3 regions of the Flavonifractor sp. An9 genome follow, and region 2 is predicted to be linked to each of the others. Evidence: predicted binding sites of a transcription regulator. Region 2 holds the regulator's gene; each other region holds the start of a gene.
The links. Region 2 encodes HrcA, which represses chaperone genes, less so after heat shock. Its sites were predicted from a motif close to TGTTAGCACTCNNNNNNNNNGAGTGCTAACA; they were not measured.
Positions count from the first base shown of each region.

Region 1: the regulator HrcA is predicted to act here: its motif matches at 3,952-3,982, upstream of clpB (ATP-dependent chaperone ClpB).
Region 3: the regulator HrcA is predicted to act here: its motif matches at 2,194-2,224, upstream of htpG (molecular chaperone HtpG).

Region 1 is NZ_NFHC01000008.1:54,952-61,397, forward strand. Features, by position in the region: gene B5G40_RS07235 (hypothetical protein) at 1-566, opposite strand, end outside; gene B5G40_RS07240 (sigma-70 family RNA polymerase sigma factor) at 563-1,102, opposite strand; gene clpB (ATP-dependent chaperone ClpB) at 1,233-3,866, opposite strand; gene B5G40_RS07250 (MATE family efflux transporter) at 4,076-5,446, shown strand; gene B5G40_RS07255 (hotdog fold domain-containing protein) at 5,501-5,902, opposite strand; gene murC (UDP-N-acetylmuramate--L-alanine ligase) at 6,049-6,446, opposite strand, start outside.
Region 2 is NZ_NFHC01000003.1:27,218-33,663, forward strand. Features, by position in the region: gene B5G40_RS03195 (rubredoxin) at 1-31, opposite strand, end outside; gene B5G40_RS03200 (cysteine desulfurase family protein) at 230-1,354, shown strand; gene B5G40_RS03205 (MATE family efflux transporter) at 1,359-2,759, shown strand; gene B5G40_RS03210 (MBL fold metallo-hydrolase) at 2,756-3,517, shown strand; gene B5G40_RS03215 (GNAT family N-acetyltransferase) at 3,552-4,019, opposite strand; gene hrcA (heat-inducible transcriptional repressor HrcA) at 4,245-5,297, shown strand; gene grpE (nucleotide exchange factor GrpE) at 5,314-5,853, shown strand; gene dnaK (molecular chaperone DnaK) at 5,897-6,446, shown strand, end outside.
Region 3 is NZ_NFHC01000029.1:11,310-17,755, forward strand. Features, by position in the region: gene B5G40_RS14695 (hypothetical protein) at 1-709, shown strand, start outside; gene B5G40_RS14700 (hypothetical protein) at 706-2,145, shown strand; gene htpG (molecular chaperone HtpG) at 2,267-4,189, shown strand; gene B5G40_RS14710 (Ig-like domain-containing protein) at 4,250-5,758, opposite strand; gene B5G40_RS14715 (Ig-like domain-containing protein) at 5,790-6,446, opposite strand, start outside.

The DNA.
Region 1 (6,446 bases), on a different contig from region 2:
TGGAACAGATTGGAATGGGAGCCGTAGGTGCGGTAGCCCGCTTCTCGCAGGGCGGCTCCTTCCGGAGACTCCCAGTGATTGAGGTCCTCATAGGATGCAGAGCAGCGATCCAGCGCCTTTTTCTGGGGCAGCCAGGACGCATCCCAGTCTGTGGGAGGGAGCAGTTCGGCCTGCAAGTCATAATCGGGCACGCCGTCGCTGATATCCGCACCTTGCTCCAATTCGGTGGATAGGTACTCCATCTGCACGAAGAGATACGCTCCGGCCTGATAGGCGTTCAGGTGGTAAGTCCAGGTGTCGTCGGTCCAGGTCAGGGGCGCGTCCAGCACCAGCACCTGGGTGCCCTGCTCTGCCGCTCCCACCCCGGCGAAATAATCCACAATTCGCTTCATTGCTGCCGCCAGAGCCTGGTAGTTGGCTAGACACAGAATGAGTGCCAGACAGGCCGCCAGAGCCCCCAGCTGCCTCCAGGGAATGCGCCGTGCCGTCCTGGGGCTTATGGCCTCCTCTGTCAGCTCCATAAGGTCCTCATCTTCCAATAGCTCATCCCAATGATAGGCTTTCATCTGGTATCCTCCTTTCCGCCCCAGCCCAGTCCCTGTTGGGCCAGCAGCCGCTTTAGCTTCTTGCGCAGGCGGGTCACCCGGGCGTCCACCCCGTTGGGGGACAGCCCCAGTGTTTTCCCAATCTCTGCGGAGGGCCATTGGTAGAGAAACCGCAGGGTAAAGAGTCTCCGTTCCTCAGGACCTAAGGCCTTCAGAACACGGCGGACACCGTCCCGAAGGGCGGAGCGCTCGGCGTGGTCCTCCGCCCACAGGGTCCCCTGGTATTCCTCCAGGGAGTCCTCCCGCCGGGCGGTCAGCCTGCGGCGGCGGTCTTTGGCCCGGCTGCGGACCAGCACACAGAGATAGGTCTTTTCGCTCCCCCTGGCCGGGTCCCACGTTTGAGTGCCGTCTACATAGGCCCACAGAGTGTCCTGGACGCACTCCTCGGCCTCCTCCGGGTATCCGGGCAGCAGAGCGTCCGCCACCGTGCGCAGCAGTCTGCCGTACTGGTCCAGCACCCGCTGGGCCTCTCGGTCCCGGTCCATGGTGGTATCCATGCCTTTCCCCCCTTTCACCCAACAGTACGATGGAGCAGCGGAATACCTGACGATGTTCCCCACAATTTTATCAAAAAAAGCCCCTGAACGGGGGTAAATCCGTTCAGGGGCTGGTGGGAGTTGGAAAGGATCAGGCCTGGTCCACGACCTGGCCGGAGAGGACGCTTTTGGCCTCCACGGTCAGTTCGCCATTGGCGCAGTCCACGGTAAGGGTATCGCCGGGTTCCACCTGGTCGGCGATGATCTTCCGGCTGATGAGGGTTTCCACCCCGTGCTGCACAAAGCGGCGCAGGGGACGGGCACCGAAAGCAGGATCGTAGGCGCTGTCGATGATGAAGCGCTTGGCAGCGTCGGTGAGGACCACCTTCAGCTGCTTCTCCTCCAGACGGCGGTTGAGCTCGCTCACCAGCAGGTCGATGATGTGGGTGATGTTGTCCTTGGTGAGGGGCTTGTAGAACACGATCTCGTCCAGACGGTTGAGGAACTCGGGCCGGAAGGAGTGGCGCAGCAGTTCCTGTACAGCGCTCTTGGCCTCCTCAGTGATCTCGCCATTGGCGTCGATGCCGTCCAGCAGATACTGGGAGCCCAGGTTGGAGGTCAGGATGATGATGGTGTTCTTGAAGTCCACGGTGCGGCCCTGGCTGTCGGTGATACGGCCGTCGTCCAGCACCTGGAGCAGGATGTTGAACACATCGGGATGGGCCTTCTCCACCTCATCGAAGAGGACCACAGAGTAGGGGTGACGGCGGACGGCTTCGGTGAGCTGACCGCCCTCCTCATAGCCCACATATCCCGGAGGGGCGCCGATCAGACGGGACACAGAGAATTTCTCCATGTACTCGCTCATGTCGATACGCACCATGTTTTTCTCGGAGTCAAACAAGGCCTCGGCCAGGGTCTTGGCCAGCTCGGTCTTGCCCACGCCGGTGGGGCCCAGGAACAGGAAGGAGCCGATGGGCCGGTTGGGGTCGGCGATACCGGCCCGGCTGCGCAGAATGGCCTCGGACACCAGACGAACGGCCTCGTCCTGGCCCACTACACGCTGGTGGAGGATATCTTCCAGGTGGAGCAGCTTCTCGCGCTCACCTTCCATCAGCTTGGCCACGGGAATACCGGTCCAGCGCTCAATGATGCGGGCGATCTCCTCCTCGGTGACCTTATCCCGCAGCAGGGAACGGGCTTTGCCTTCGTTGGCGATGGCCTCCTCCGCCTCCAGCTGCTTGCGCAGCTCGGGGATGCGGCCGTACTGCAGTTCGGCGGCCTTGTTCAGGTCGTACTGCCGCTGAGCCTTCTCCAGCTCGGCGTTGGCAGCCTCCAGGTCCTCACGCAGCTTCTGAACCTTGCCGATGGCATTCTTCTCGTTCTCCCACTGGGCCTTCTTGGCGTTGAACTCATCCCGCATCTCGGCCAGCTCCTTCTGGATCTCGGCCAGGTGCTCACGGGAGATGGCGTCGTCCTCCTTCTTCAGGGCGGCCTCCTCGATCTCGTGCTGGATGATCTTACGCTGGATGATGTCCAGCTCGGTGGGCATGGAGTCGATCTCGGTGCGGATCATGGCGCAGGCCTCGTCGATCAGGTCGATGGCCTTGTCGGGCAGGAACCGGTCGGTGATATAGCGGTCGGACAGGGTGGCGGCGGCGATGATGGCGCCGTCCTGGATCTTTACGCCGTGGAACACCTCATAGCGCTCCTTCAGGCCACGGAGGATGGCAATGGTGTCCTCCACTGTGGGCTCGTTGACCATAACGGGTTGGAACCGCCGCTCCAGGGCGGCGTCCTTCTCGATATACTGGCGGTACTCGTTGAGGGTGGTGGCGCCAATGCAGTGGAGCTCGCCACGGGCCAGCATGGGCTTCAGCAGATTGCCGGCGTCCATGGCGCCCTCGGTCTTGCCGGCGCCCACAATGGTGTGCAGCTCATCGATGAAGAGGATGATACGGCCCTCGGACTTCTTCACCTCGTTGAGGACGGCCTTCAGCCGCTCCTCAAACTCGCCCCGGTACTTGGCACCCGCAATGAGGGAACCCATATCCAGAGCGAAGATGGTCTTGTCCTTCAGTGAGCCGGGTACATCGCCTTTGACGATACGCTGGGCCAGACCCTCGGCGATGGCAGTTTTACCCACACCGGGTTCACCGATGAGGACGGGGTTGTTCTTGCTCTTGCGGCTCAGAATACGGATCACGTTGCGGATCTCATCATCACGGCCGATTACCGGGTCCAGCTTATTTTGCCGGGCCCGCTCCACCAAGTCGGAGCCATACTTCTTCAGGGCGTTGTAGGTGTCCTCCGGGTTGTCGGAGGTGACCCGCTGATTGCCGCGGACGGCGGTCAGAGCCTGGAGCACCCCTTCCTTGGTGACGTTATAGGTACGGAAGAGTTCCTTCAGCTCCCGGTTGGCGGTGTCGATCAGGGCCAGCAGCAGGTGCTCCACCGAGACATATTCGTCCTTCATGGAGGAGGCAATGGACTCGGCGGTATTCAGGCACTTGTCCACATCCTGAGCCACATAGATCTTGCCCTGCTCACGGCCGGAGCCGGAGACACGAGGCAGTTTTTCCACCTCCGCCTTGGTGGCGGCGGTGAAAGAGGGAACGGTGAGACCCATGTTCCCCAACAGCTGGGGAATCAGGCCGGACTCGTCGCTGAGCAGTGCCAGCAGCAGGTGAGGCTGCTCGATCTGCTGGTTACCATATTCCGTGGCCAGACTCTGGGCGGTCTGGACGGCCTCCAGAGATTTCTGGGTATATTTCTGTGCATTCATAAAAAACACTCCTTTCAAGGGGCAGCTTTTTGTTTGTCCTCAGTATAGTCCCCTGCAAAACAAAAATCATGAACGGAGTGTGAATTTTTAGCACTCATATGAAGAGAGTGCTAAAACCTTCGGCGGGTGGAGTGATTTGACAGGATAGCCCCTTTACGAGCGCAGAAAAAAGAGGTATAATGCCGTGGACTGCCTGAAGGAGGAGCGAGATGAAACGGACCAACGATTTGGGGCATGATCCAGTTTTTCGCCTGGTATGTAAGCTGGCCATTCCGACCATGCTGGCTCAGCTGGTCAGCGTACTCTATAGCATCGTAGACCGCATTTACATCGGAAATATTCCGCAGATCGGGGATCTGGCCCTGGCAGGAGTGGGTGTGTGCGGACCTATCGTCACCCTGCTCGGTTCCTTTGCATCCCTGGTTGGATTGGGCGGCTCGCCTATCCTGGCCATGCGGATGGGGGAGGGGAACCGGAAGGAGGCCAGCCGGGTGCTGTCCAACAGCTTCTTCATGCTGTTGGTACTGGCGGTGGGGTTGACAGGGCTGTTCCTGCTGCTTAAGGGGCAGCTGCTCCAGTGGTTTGGCGCCAGTCCGGCCACCTTTGGTTATGCGGATACTTATTTGACCATCTACACCGCCGGCACCTTCTTTGCCCTGATGGCCACCGGCATGAACAGCTTTTTGATCGCCCAAGGCTATTCTGGCCTGGGTATGGCCACAGTGATGCTGGGGGCGGTGCTCAATATTGTGCTGGACCCCATTTTTATCTTTGTTTTAAAGTTGGATGTGGCGGGTGCGGCTCTGGCTACGGTCATCTCCCAGATGGCATCCTGCGCCTTCGTGCTCTGCTCTCTGCTGCGGGAAAAGATGCCGGTGCCCCTGCGATGGGGCGGCTTTGACCGGAAGATCATGATGCGGATCGTCACATTTGGCTTGTCCCCCTTCCTGATCATTGCCACCGACAGCGTGCTGCTCATCGTCCTCAACACAGTGCTCCAGCACTACGGCGGCCCAGAGTTGGGCGACAAGCTGGTGGTCTGCGCCACCATTGTGCAGAGCTATCTGCTTCTCATCACCATGCCCATGGGTGGCCTGACCTTGGGTACTCAGCCGGTGATCAGCTTTAACTACGGGGCGGGCAACGTCGCCCGGATCAAGCGGGCCATGAAATCCATTGTGGGATTGTGCCTGACCTTCTGCGCCCTGATGACTGTGGTGACCTACACCCTGTCTCCGGTGTTTGTCCGGCTCTTTACTCAGAATCCGGAACTGATTGACCGCTCAGTGGGCTATATCAAGGTGTTTACCGCTATGATCCTGCCTCTGGCCGTCCAGTATCCCCTGGTGGACGAGACCACCGCCCTGGGTCATGTGCGGCTGGCGCTGTTCTGTTCTCTGTTCCGTAAGACGGTTTTTCTGGCCTGCTTGCTGCTGCTGCCCGCTCTGGTGTCGGCGGAGGCTACCTTCCTGTCTGAGCCCATTGCCGATGCCGTGGCGGCTACCGTTACCACCATTCTGTTCCTTCGTTTCTTCCCCCGTATTCTGGCCGAGCGCAGCGGAACGCCTGCCTCGCAATAAAAAAGTCCGCCGCGAAGAATGCTTCGCGGCGGACTTTTTTCATGTAAGCAGGAATCAATGCTCCTTGCGCTGGCACTTCTTGGGGGTCACGCAGGTGCCCTCAGCAATGGCCACCACAATGGGCTCCTCCAGGAAATCAGCAGCAGAATCGCTGATGTCGGGGCGGGGGACAGCCACCTTGCGGGCCTCAAACTTCATCTTGCGGGAGGTATTGCCGATGTGAGTGATCTCACCATAGGCCTCGATGAAGTCGCCGGCATACACAGGCGCCTTGAACTCAATGTTGTTGTAAGCGCAGAACAGGCCCTCGTCGCCGTCACACTGGATCAGCAGCTCGGTAGCCACGTCGCCGAACAGATGCACCATATGGGCGCCATCCACCAGGTTTCCGCCGTAGTGGGCGTCCTTCGCAGACATCCGCAGACGGATCATCGAGGTGTACTTTTTCTCTTCCATGTCGATTCCACTCCTTATTCATATTTGTGAAAAGAGAACAAAAGGGACAGGACACTAAGACCATTGTACGTCTCTTTAACAGTCTTGTCAACAGCGGAAATTTGTGGTATAATTTCCTCTTTTGCTTTAGCGAGAGAAAGAATGGCTCATTTTTGGAGAAGGGCCTCGCCGGCGGTATAGATGTTGCCGGCACCTACGGTAAGGATCAGATCACCGGGTTGGGCCAACTCCTTCAGCTTGGCAGTTACATCCTCCAGGGTGGGGCAGTAAATGCTGCCGGGAATCTGGTCGGCCAGATCCTGCGAAGAGATGCCCAGATTGTTGGTTTCACGGGCGGCATAGATCTCGGCCAGCAGGGTGACATCGGGCTGACGCAGGACCTTAACAAAGTCGTCGAACAGGGCTTTGGTGCGGCTGTAGGTGTGGGGCTGGAAGGCACAGATAATCCGCTCATAACCCAGGGTACGGGCGGCGGCCAGCAGGGCCTGAAGCTCACCAGGATGATGGGCGTAGTCGTCGTACACCTCGGCGCCATTGTAAGTGC
Region 2 (6,446 bases):
AGAGATTTTCACGCAGCTTGATGGCGCTCATGGTGGTTCCTTCCTTTCTTATTGTCAAAAATTATTTCCTAGCAGGTCACAGTATATTATCCTCTCTTCCGCTTGTCAAGCGCTATGGGATAAACTGTCACGTCTGTTTTCCACAATTCTGCCGCCTTGACTTTCCTTCTGTATAAGGCTACAATGAAGAATTGCGAAACCGCACTTTTTTTGTCTGAGGTGACTGTTCATGTCCATCTATCTCGATAACGCCGCCACCACGCCGGTTTGTCCCCAGGCGGCCAAAGCGGCCTATGAGGCCATGACGGAGGGCTACGGCAACCCCTCCTCCGGCTATGCCATCGGCCAGGCCGCCGCCGCCAAAGTAAAGGAGTACCGTGCTGTGGTGGCAGGCAGGCTGGGCTGCCTGCCGGAGGAGTTGACCTTTACCTCCTGCGGTACCGAGGGAGACAACTGGGCCATCCGGGCCGCCGTGGAGCATGGGAAGCGGAGCGGGAAACATATCATCACCACCGCCATCGAGCACTCCGCCGTGCTGGAACCCATCCGCGCTCTGGCCGCCCAAGGCTATGAGGTCACCTACTTAAAGCCGGACAAGTCCGGCCACGTCTCCATCGACGATCTGAAGGCCGCCCTGCGGCCCGACACGGTACTGGTGTCCATGATGCTGGTAAACAATGAGCTGGGTACTCTCTTGCCAGTGGCGGAGTCCGCTCAGGCCATCAAGGCCGCCCACTGCCCCGCCCTGCTCCACTGCGACGCGGTGCAGGCCTTTTTGAAGGTTCCCTTCACCCCCAGGGAGCTGGGGGTGGATCTGCTCACCATCAGCGGCCACAAGATCCGGGCGCCCAAGGGTATCGGCGCCCAGTACATCCGCAAGGGTCTGGACCTGAAGCCCCTGCTGCTGGGAGGCGGGCAGGAGAACGGCCTGCGTTCCGGTACCGAGCCCACCGCCCAGCTGGCCGCTCTGGCCGCCGCCTGTGAGGCCTGGGACACCAGCGCGCCCGCTCGTATCGCAGCTGTAAAGGCCCACGCCCTGGAGGTTCTCTCCTCTGTTCCCGGTCTGGAGGTGGTCAGTCCCGGCGACGCCCCCCACATCTGCGCCATTTCTCTGCCCGGCTATCCCAGCGAAATGCTGGTGCGGGACCTGTCCGACCGGGGGATCTACGTCTCCTCCGGCTCGGCCTGCCACAAGGGCAAACCCAGCCACGTCTTTGCGGCTCTGGGGCTGCCCAAGCGCACCCTGATGGGTGTACTGCGCATCTCCTTCTCCCCCGACAGCACCTGTGAGGAGGCCGGCGCTCTGGCCGACGCCCTCACGGAGATCACACAGACTCGGATCGCAATGAGGTGAGGATTTGTTTTCCTACATGAACCGGGGACGGGCTTTTTACCGCAATGTGGTATCATTGGCCCTGCCCATTCTGCTGCAAAATCTGTGCACCACCCTGCTGGGTCTGGTGGACACCTTCATGGTAGGCTCTCTGGGCGAGGCCCCTCTGGCCGCTGTGGCCCAGGCCAATCTGCCGGTGTTTGTCATTCAGCTGGTGATTTTTGGACTGCAAAGCGGCTCCTCGGTGCTTATCAGCCAGTTCTGGGGCAAGAAAGACACCGATACCATCAACCGGGTCATCGGCACCGGCTGCTATGTGGCGGGCGCCATCGCCGCTCTGTTCGCCATCATCATGTGCTTTTTCCCCACCCAGCTCATGGGCCTGCTCACCGACAATGAGGAGCTGATCCCTCTGGCCGCCAGCTACGCCCGCATCGTAGGCCCTTCCTACCTCTTTAACAGCCTCACCGGCGTGTATGTTGGCGCCCACCGCTCTATGGAGAACCCCAAACTGGGCATGATCGTCTTTGCCACCTCCATGGCCACCAACACTTTCCTGAACTGGGTGTTCATCTTCGGCAACCTGGGGGCCCCCGCTCTGGGGGTGGAGGGTGCAGCCTTTGCCACCCTGCTCTCCCGTATCCTGGAGTTCGGCATCACCATGACCTATGCCCTCACCAACAAGCGGTTCAAGCTCAAGCCCACTCTCATGTTCCGGCCGGGACGGCCCCTGATCCAGAAGTTTTTCCGCTATTCCGGCCCGGTGGTCCTCAACGAGACCCTGTGGGGCCTGGGCACCTCCATGCACAAGGTGGTCATGGGCCATATGGAAAACTCCACCGAGATCCTGGCTGCCCGGGCTCTGGCAGGCAATCTGGAGGATCTGTGTACCGTGGCCATCTTCGCCGTGGGCGGCACCACCGCCATCATTATCGGCCGTGAGATCGGCGCCGGGCGCCGGGAACACCTCTATGAGATCGGGGCCACTTTGAACACTCTGGCCATGATCTGCGGCCTGGTGATCGGCGGGCTGCTGGTCACCTTCACCCATACCTTCTTCCCCACCCTGGTCTATCCCTTCTTCCATCTGTCCCCCATGGCGGGAGAGATCGCCACCATGATGCTCACCATGATCGGCGTCTGCCTCCCCCTGCGGGCCTTCAACTCGGTAAACACCGTGGGCGTGCTCCGGGGCGGCGGCGACGTGCGGGCGGCCTCCCTCATCGACGTGTGCCCCCTGTGGCTGGTGGCCCTTCCCCTGTCCGCCCTCTTCGGTCTGGTGCTGAAGTGGGGTGTCTTCTGGGTGTATGTGGGCGTTATCATGGAGCAGATCACCAAATTTATTGTGGGTGTGCCCCGGTTCCGCTCCAAGGCCTGGATCAATGACGTGACCCAATATGTGAAGAAAGAGGAGGTCTCCCAATGAAGATCACCGTTCTGATGGAAAACTCCGCCCAGGATGGACTGATTCCCGAGCATGGCCTGTCCTTTTATGTGGAATACCGGGGCGGCCGCTACCTGCTGGATGCCGGAGAGTGCGGCGCGGTGGTGTACAACGCCGCCAGGCTGGGGGTAGACCTTTCAAAGGTGGACAAGGCCGCTCTGTCCCACGGGCACTATGACCACGCCGACGGCTTCAACGCCTTCTTCGCCGTCAATCCCTCCGCCGCCGTCTACGCCCGGCCCCGGATCACCGACCCGGAGATCTGGGCGGAGAAGGAGTACATCGGTGTCAACATGGGGATGTTCTGCCGGCACGAGAAGCGCTTTGACCTGGCGGAGGGACCCCGGGATCTGGCCGAGGGCCTCCACCTGATCCCCGACCAGGTGAAGCATGAGCAGTCCCTGGTGGCTGAGACCTCCGAAGGTCTGGTGGTCCTCAACTCCTGCTGCCACGCTGGAGTGGTGAAGATTCTCACCCAGCTCTCCGAGCAGTTCCCTCAAAAACCCATTCGGGCGGTATTGGGCGGCTTTCACCTGATGGGCAAGGAGGGTGTTCCCACCCTGGGCCCTACCCCGGAGAAGGTACGATCCATCGCCGCCGCCCTGCGGGATGATTTAAAGGTACAGGACATCTATACCGGCCACTGCACCGGAGATCCCGCCTACGCCCTGCTGGAGGAGGAACTGGGCGACAGGCTTCACCACCTCACCGCCGGAGCGGTGTATGAATTTGCCGACTGAATCAAAAAGGACGCGCCTGCGGCGCGTCCTTTTTTTATAATTCCCGTTCCATTCTAATATCGGACAGTTGAAACCACTTGTCAGAATACGTGACGTATTCAAATCCCAGCTTCTCATAGATCCGCAGGGCAGCCTTCAGCTTGTGGTTGGAGGTGATCACGATGGTCTTTTGTCCCGCGTCCCGGGCGGCCTGGATCACCGCCTCCATCAGGGCGGTGCCAATGCCCCGCTCCCGGTACTCCTCTTTGACGCCGAACTTCAGTGCCTCGCACACACCGTCGCCCTGAAGCTCCAGCATGACCATGCCCACAATCTCCCGGCCGCAGCGGGCCAGCAGCACACGGCCGCCCCCGGCGATAAAGCGGTGCGGATCGGCCAGCATCTCCAGGTCTACCGGCTCCAGCAGGTCATACTCCAGCAGCCAGGGCAGAGAGATGTCCTCCAGATCCTGTTTGTAGCGCTCCTCGTAGTCAATGATCTCCACGGGCACCGTTCCGTCCACAGAGACACCCCTCCTGTTTGCAAGTATTGTTCCTTATTGGATAGAATACCATTGAACCGCCGCCGCGTCAACCGCTCTGATTTGCATTCTGAAGGTCTGTCTGCTATCTTTTCTTCGTTCACATTTAATTTACAACCCTGCCTATTGACTTTTTTCCCGGACGGTGCTACATTATCTTTAGCACTCAGGTAGTATGAGTGCTAAATCAAAAGTGAGGTGGCCGCTATGGATTTAACCGAACGCAAAAAACGAATCCTGCGCGCCATCATCGAAAGTTACATCCAGTCGGCGGAGCCGGTGGGTTCCAAGGCCATTGCCTCTTCCATCGGCATGGAGATCTCTTCCGCCACCATCCGAAACGAGATGGCGGATCTGGAATCTCTGGGACTGCTGGAAAAGCCCCATACCTCCGCCGGACGCATCCCCTCTCCCAAGGGGTATCGGTTCTACGTCAACGAACTGATGGAGGAGCACAAGCTCTCCCTTCAGGAGACCGAGCGCATCAACCAGGCCCTGCGCCTGAAGATGCAGGAGCTGGACCGGGTGCTGGACCAGGCCGGCCGGGTGGTGTCTCAGTTGACCAACTACCCCGCCTTTGCTCTGTCCTCCGGCATGAGCCGGGTGACGATCCGCCGGTTTGACCTTCTGATGGTGGAGCACAACGCCTTTATCATCGTGGTAATGACCGACACCAATGTGGTGCGCAACCGGCTGATCCGGCTGCCCTCCGATTTGACGGAGGCTCAGCTGCAGATGCTCAACACCCTGCTCAACGCCACCTTTACCGGCCTGCCTCTGGATGAGATCACGCCGGAGCTGATGCGGGTGGCCCAGCACGCCGCCGGAGAGGCCTACGGGCTCATCTCCCTGGTTGTCTCCTTCGCGATGGAGGTGCTGGAGAGCCTGGAGCAGCGCACCGTCCACACCTCGGGCATCGCCCATCTGCTGGAGCTGCCTGAGTACCGCTCTTTGGAGCGGGCCCAGCCTCTGCTGAGCTACCTCTCCGAGGACGCCGATCCCGCCCGCTTCCCCGTTCCCAAGGACGCCGCCATGAAGATCCTCATCGGCCCGGAAAATGTGGCCGACGCGTTGAAGGATACCAGCGTGGTGGTGGCCAGCTACGACATTGGCGACGGGATGCGGGGTGTCATCGGTGTGGTGGGACCCACCCGTATGGATTATGCCAAAATCACCGCCCGCCTTTCCTATCTGGCCGAGGGACTGACCCGGCTGTTCGGGCAGGGCGAGCTGCCGGGCGGCAGCGACGATCTTAAATAGGAGATGAGTGCATCCCATGAGTAAGAAAGAGAAACAGCCCGAAGAGGTCACCCCTGAGGAGCAGACCGCACAGGCCGCCGCCCCCGAGGCTGCGGAGGAAGCCCCCAATCCCCTGCTGGAGGAGCTGGAGGCTCTGAAGCAGAACCTCACCGATCAGGAGGACAAGTTCCTTCGGCTGGCCGCCGAGTACGACAACTACCGCCGCCGCAGCCAGAAGGAAAAGGAGTCGGCCTGGGCCGATTCCAAGGCAGAGACCGCCGCCGCCTTCCTGCCGGTGTACGATAACCTGGAGCGGGCCCTCAAGCAGGACACCGCTGACGAGGCCTATAAGAAGGGCGTGGAGATGACCATGACCCAGCTGAAGGAGGTCCTCTCCAAGCTGGGCATTCAGGAGATCCCCGCCCTGGGCGAGACCTTCGACCCCAACCTGCACAACGCCGTCATGCACGTGGAGGACGAGAACGCCGGAGAGAACACCATCGTAGAGGTGTTCCAGGCCGGTTTCCGCACCGAAGAAAAGGTGATCCGGTTCTCCATGGTCAAGGTGGCCAACTAATTCATGTTAAAAAACAATTTACGATATATTGGAGGAATTGATTATGTCTAAGATCATCGGTATCGACCTCGGTACGACCAACTCTTGTGTTGCTGTTATGGAAGGCGGCGAGGCCGTCGTTATCGCCAACGCGGAAGGCAACCGCACCACCCCCTCTGTCGTGGCCTTCTCCAAGGACGGCGAGCGCATGGTGGGCCAGGTGGCCAAGCGCCAGGCTATCACCAACCCCGACCGCACCATCGCTTCCATCAAGCGTGAGATGGGCTCCAACTACAAGGTGAACGTGGACGGCAAGGCCTACACCCCCCAGGAGATCTCCGCTATGATCCTGCAGAAGCTGAAGGCGGACGCCGAGGCTTATCTGGGCCAGCCTGTCACCGAGGCTGTCATCACCGTCCCCGCTTACTTCACCGACGCTCAGCGTCAGGCCACCAAGGACGCCGGCCGCATCGCCGGTCTGGACGTGAAGCGTATCATCAACGAGCCCACCGCCGCGGCTCTGGCCTACGGCGTGGATAAGGAGACCGACCAGAAGATCATGGTGTACGACCTGGGCGGCGGTACCTTCGACGTGTCCGTGCTGGAGGTTGGCG
Region 3 (6,446 bases), on a different contig from region 2:
GATCACAGGTCCCGGTGAGGTGCGCTACACCACCACCGGGTGGGACGCAGGCACCGCCTGGAAGGGTCTCCCGGAGATCCGTACGGTGTGGGTGGTGGGGGACGAGCACGGTTCCATCCATCCCGACCAGGACTGGGGGGCCGTCCAGTCCTACCAGGAAACCGCCTGGCTGGACCCAACCCAGCCCTTTTCCATGGGGACCTCCAGCGAGGCCGCCGATCCACCCAAGGAGTGGGGGCGGTATGAGCAGCTCTACGACGCCCGCATCGATGCCGACGGCCTGTCCTTCTCCTTTATCCCCAACGGGGACAGCCCGGAGAAGGTGGTCTCCTTCTTCCCGGCAGTCACCACCATCCCGCCCTTTTCCACCGCCTTTGACCCGGAGGGCAGAATCTTCACCATCCGCCTGTACAACACCTGCCTGGAGAGCGGAAGCACAGAAGCCGATGTAGATGAGTGGTTGGGAGACTACCCGGAGGACCTGTACCCCTATTCCTTCCCGGCGGGTTCCCTGGGCCGGGACAGCCACTTCTTAAAGGATGTCACTGTGGCCCAGGACGGGGAGGATGTGGTGGTGTCCGCCGTCCTCACCGACCGGGCCTGGCGCTTCACGGTGGAGACCTCCAACTTGGGCCGGGATAACATCCCCTCCTTCCGTATTGTTTTCCGGGAGTACGACTGGGAGATAGACAAGGAGGAAGTGTCATGAAAAAAGTATGGATGAGCCTTTTGCTGATGGGGCTGGTCCTTTCCCTGGCGGCCTGTGCCGACCGGACGACGCCCGAGGTGCAGACCACGCCTCCGTCGGCGGAGCCGCGCCCCCTGACCCAGGAGGAGATTGACCGGGTCAACGAGGCCTTCTCACCCCTGGTGGAGCAAGACGGCGTGACCTACGCTGCCCCAGTGAGCTGCTTCTTTACCTGTTATTATGACGATGTGAAAAATCTGGACTTTGCTGACTTTTTGTACTACTTCCCCGGCGACGGCACATTGAGCGCCGAAGATGAGGCGGAGTCCGATGCCCTGAAAGCCCTGCCCGGCTACCCCTGGGGGAATTCGCCGGGTTCCGTGCCCACCCACCGCATCCTCCGCGCTTCGGTGGACCAGGCCCTGGAGCGCTACGCCGGCATCACCTCCGCCGATCTGGACACCTCCGGCGTGCCCTATCTGGAGGAATACGACGCCTGGTATACCTTCACCAGCGATTTTGGCCCCGGCTGTTTCGTGTGCGCCGGAGGCCAGGTGGACGAGGCTGCCGGAACCGCTCTGCTGTGGACTGACGAGGGGGAGGACGGCTCCCGTATTGAACTGGCCCTGGGAAAGGACGGGGAGAACTGGCACATCCGGTCCCACCGGAATACTGCCTCCGACAAGCTGCTGGAGCTGCTGGCCGGGCTGGAGGGGGAGCATATCGGCTCTGTGCGCTGGTATGGACCCAACGATCCCCTGGAGGCGGAGCAGCTGGCCGACCTTATCCGGGCCGCGGCGGCCCACCCGGTGGACCATCCCGATCTCACCCTCAATGGTTCGGACACCGACATCATATGGACCCTGGATTGCTACCTGGCCCCAAAGGATCAGGGGGCCTACTCCGAGGATGATGCGCTCCATCTCCAGGTGGGGCTGGAGGAAAACGTGGTGGAGGTCTTCGGCGGGAGCAATTTGCCCCGGAGCAAGGTCCACCTGGAGGATGAGTCCCTCTACCAGCTCATTCGCACCAGCTGTGATACCCCGGACGACATCGACCAGGAGGCCTACGCCGCCTGCCGGGAACTGACCGACGCCTACTACGATGCCCGACTGGCGCAGGTGGGCGGCGAAGGCGGCTTCGTGAGCTGGGAGCTGACCTGCTTCCGGGAGGAGGATCAGGCTTCTGCTCTGGATGCCAAGGCCTACACCATCGGTGCGGCCTTCCGCACCGATCCGCCCGAGCGGGCTCCCCAACTGCTGGCCGGGGGTGCCTATGTGGACAGCCAGTTGCGGGTCCACGGCCTGGACTGGCAGGCCACCTATCTGGTGACCATCGGCAGCCAGCCCGCCGGAGTGCTCCGGCTGGGAGAGCCGACGGACGACGGCCCCCTGAGCCACTTTGACAGCGTGGAGGCCCTCCGGGCCGCCCTGTGGACGCCGGGAGAGGAATTGTAAACATTTCTTGAACCCCCTTGCAATTTTTCATACGAAGGATTATGATAGCGTTAGCACTCAGAATGGCTGAGTGCTAACGCTATGTTTTTAAAAACACTTTCATATACAGGAGGCATTCATCGTGGAAAAGAAAGAATTTCAGGCGGAATCCAAGCGACTGCTGGACCTGATGATCAACTCCATCTATACCCACAAGGAGATCTTCCTGCGGGAGATCATCTCCAACGCCAGCGACGCCATGGATAAGCTGGCCTATAAAGCCCTCACCGACGACAAGGTGGGCCTGGACCGGTCGGAGCTGAAGATTACCCTCACCCCCGACCAGATCGCCCGTACCCTCACCATCAGCGACAACGGCATCGGCATGACCAAGGAGGAGCTGGAGCAGAACCTGGGCACCATCGCCCGCAGCGGCTCCCTCCAGTTCAAGCAGGAGATGGCCAAGCAGGAGAAGGCCGAGGGGGATACCACCGACATCATCGGTCAGTTCGGCGTGGGCTTCTATTCCGCCTTCATGGTGGCCGACCATGTTACCGTCACCAGTAAGGCCTACGGCGCCGACCAGGCCTGGAAGTGGGAGTCTGACGGTGCCGACGGCTACACCATCGAGCCCTGCGAGAAGGACAAGGTGGGCACCGACATCGTGCTCCACATCAAGGCCAACACCGACGACGACCACTACGACGAGTATCTGGAGCAGTACCGCATCGCCGATCTGGTGAAGAAGTACTCCGACTATATCCACTACCCCATCGTCATGCTCATGCACAAGTCCCGCCAGAAGCCTCGCCCGGAGGACGCCGGCGACGACTACAAGCCCGAGTGGGAGGACTATGATGAGTGGGAGACCCTCAACTCCATGGTGCCCCTGTGGCAGCGGCCCAAGAGCGAGGTCAAGGCTGAGGAATACAACCAGTTCTACAAGGAGAAGTACGGCGACTGGGAGGACCCCCTGAGCGTGATCCACGTCTCCGCCGAGGGTACCGTGGAGTACAAGGCCATGCTCTACATCCCCTCCCACGCCCCCTACGACTTCTACACCCGGGAATATGAGAAGGGCCTGCAGCTCTACTCCTCCGGCGTGCTCATCATGGACAAGTGCGCCGACCTGCTGCCCGAACACTTCCGCTTCGTCAAGGGCGTGGTGGACTCCCAGGACTTCTCCCTGAACATCAGCCGCGAGATGCTCCAGCACACCCGCCAGCTGAAGGTTATTGCCAACAACCTGGAGAAGAAGATCAAGGCCGAGCTGCTCCGCCTCCAGAAGGAGGACCGGGAGAAGTACGGGACCTTCTGGAAGGCCTTCGGTCCCCAGATCAAGATGGGTGTGGTGGCCGACTACGGCGTCCACAAGGACCTGCTCAGCGATCTGCTGCTGTTCTGGTCCTCCAGGGAGGGCAAGCTGACCACCCTGGCCGAGTACAAGGAGCGGATGCCCGAGGACCAGCAGTACGTCTACTTTGCCTGCGGCGAGGATACCGCCAAGCTGGACAAGCTGCCCCAGGCCGAGCGCATCCGGGACAAGGGCTACGAGATCCTCTACCTCACCGCCGAGGCCGACCAGTTCGTGATCAACGTGCTGGGCGCGGTGGACGGCAAGGCCTTCAAGTCGGTGGACGACGACGACGCCCTGCCTGAGACCGACGAGGAGAAGGCCGCCCTGGAGCAGAAGGCGGAGGAGAACAAGCCGGTGCTGGACTTCCTGAAGGAGACCCTGGGGGGCGACATCCACGAAGCCCGCCTGTCCAAGATCCTGAAGAGCGGCGCCGTGTGCCTCACCACCGACGGCCCCATCACTCTGGAGATGGAGAAGTACTTCCAGCGGATGGACCCGGACAACGCCGACAACATGAAGGCCCAGCGGGTGCTGGAACTCAACCCCGATTCGGACGCCTTTGCCGCCCTGAAGCGGGCGGTGGCCGAAGACAGGGACCTGGCCGCCAAGTACGCCCAGCTGCTGTATGCCCAGGCCCAGCTCATTGCCGGTCTGCCTCTGGCCGACCCCGCGGGCTACACCGAGCTGGTGTGCTCCCTGATGAAGTAATGAATCACAAAAGGCCCCGCTGCCGTTGGCAGCGGGGCCTTTTTGCGTGGAATTGTAAACTTAGGGAGTAACTACGATCAGAATGCCGGGAACACCGCCGGCAACGCTGGCGCCCATCATAACAAAGTAGGTGCCGTTGGTGTAAATCAGGGTGGTGCCGCCGTCGTCATTGACGAAGCTGTCCATGTACCGGAAGCCGCTGGCCACCAGGGCGGCGTCATAGCGCTCGGCGAAGTCCTCGCCGTGACCGGCGTTCTTGATGCTGGTGTAGGAGTAGAAGAAGCCGCCGGAGTTGTCGGAGGGATCATAGGTGCTGTCCATGGCGTAGGTGCCCATCACCAGACCGAAGTCAGGCACGCCGGCGAACCGGGAGTAGGACTGATAGCCGGAGCTGGCGGGCTTCTTGACGGTGACGGTGCAGGAAGCGCTCTTGCCGTTGGGGGTGGAGGCGGTGATGGTAACGGTACCGGGGGCCACGGCGGTGACGGTGCCGCTCCACACGGTGGCCACAGCGGTGTTGGAGGAGGTCCAGGTGATGTTCTTGTTGACGGCGTCGGCGGGCTGGACGGTGGCGGTGAGGGTGCCGGTCTTGCCCACGTCCAGGGTCATGGTAGTCTGGTTCAGGGTGACAGAGGAGACGGCCACGGGGGCGGCGGTAACGGTGACGGTGCAGGAGCCGCTGACGCCGTTGTCGGCCACGGCGGTGATGGTGGCGGTGCCCGCCTTATGGGCGGTGACGGTGCCGTTGCTGACGCTGGCCACGCTGGCGTCGGAGGAACTCCAGGTCAGGGACTTGACAGTGGCATTGGAGGGGGCCGTCTGCACGGAGATGGCGCCGGTCTTGCCGGCCTCCAGGCTCAGGCCGGTGAGGGTCAGGCCGGTCAGGTTCACATAGGTGAGGGAGATGTTCTGCCGCAGGGCGGGGTTGGCCATGCGGGAGACAATGGCGGCCACGGAGGAGCGGGTGATGGTGGTCTCAGGCTGGAAGGTGCCCTTGGAGTCGCTGCCGGTGAGGATGCCCGCCCGGTAGAGCAGGTAGATGTCGTTGTAGTTGTCGGAGCCGGCGGCCACGTCGGGGATCATGCCGTCGTCCACGGTGTTCTTGGCCTCCAGGGCCTCGGCGGGCAGGGCACGGGCCAGGATGGCGGCAAACTGACGGCGGGTGGCCACGGCGTTGTAGTCGGTGAACTGGCCCTGGGAGATGATGCCGTTCTTCACGGCGTAGTCCACATAGACCTGGTACCAGGGATCACCCTGGACAAAGTTGGCGGCGCCGGTGTTGTAGATGCTGTGGAGCCGGCAGGCCAGGGCGATGGTGGAGCCCACGGTGATGTTGCCGTCGGGGGAGAAGGAGGTGCCGCTGGTGCCCTTCATCAGGTCCATCTCATAGGCGGTCTTGACGTTGCTGGTGTACCAGGTGTCGGCGGGCACGTCGGTAAAGGTGCCGGTGGTGTAGGTGTTGACGGACTTGAAGTTGGACAGGCCGTCGGCGGCGGCCAGGGCGCCGGTGGTCAGCAGGGACACCGACAGGCCCAGAGCCAGGAACAGGGACAGGATGCGTTTTTTCATGGGGTAGAGCTCCTTTCAGTAAATGTTGAAATTACAGACCTTTGACCACGCTGGAGGAGGCGTCCATGACCCCGCTCCAGGCTTTGAGAATGTAGAGGTAGGAGTTGCGGGCCTGGGAGATATCGGTGCTGGTGGGAGAGGAGCTGTTGCCCACCCGGTCAAACAGGGCGACGGCCTCCTCCACATCCTCCAACAGATTTTCAGCCAAGGTTTTGACGCCGGACCAATAGGAATTGTCGCCGCAGTTTTCGATGACCTTCTCCACGTCGGACTGGAAGCTGGTGATGCCGTCAATGGAGAACTTGACGTACTGGGCGTCGCCGTAGGGGTTTTCCGAATAGGCGGGAACCTTGCTCATGTACTCCTGCACCGGAGTCAGATGGTTCATACCGCTCTTAAAATGGTCCGTCATCCGATCGCCGATCTCCATGGCCTCCTCCTTCTCCGGGTCCACCTCGGGCTCGGGCTCGGGGGTCTCGGGCTCCACCAGGCCGGGCACGGCCTTGTCGCCGGAGTAGCTGACGAACTCGATGGAGGCGGCCTGGGACAGAGCGGTGGGGTCCACATCGAAGGTCATCTCTACCGCGAAGTCCTGATTGTTGCCCACGCTCTTGGAGCTGTAGTCGGTGTCCAGCAGCTTGCCGCCGGCGTCATACAGATTGATGCGGACGTAGAAGTACTGGGAGCC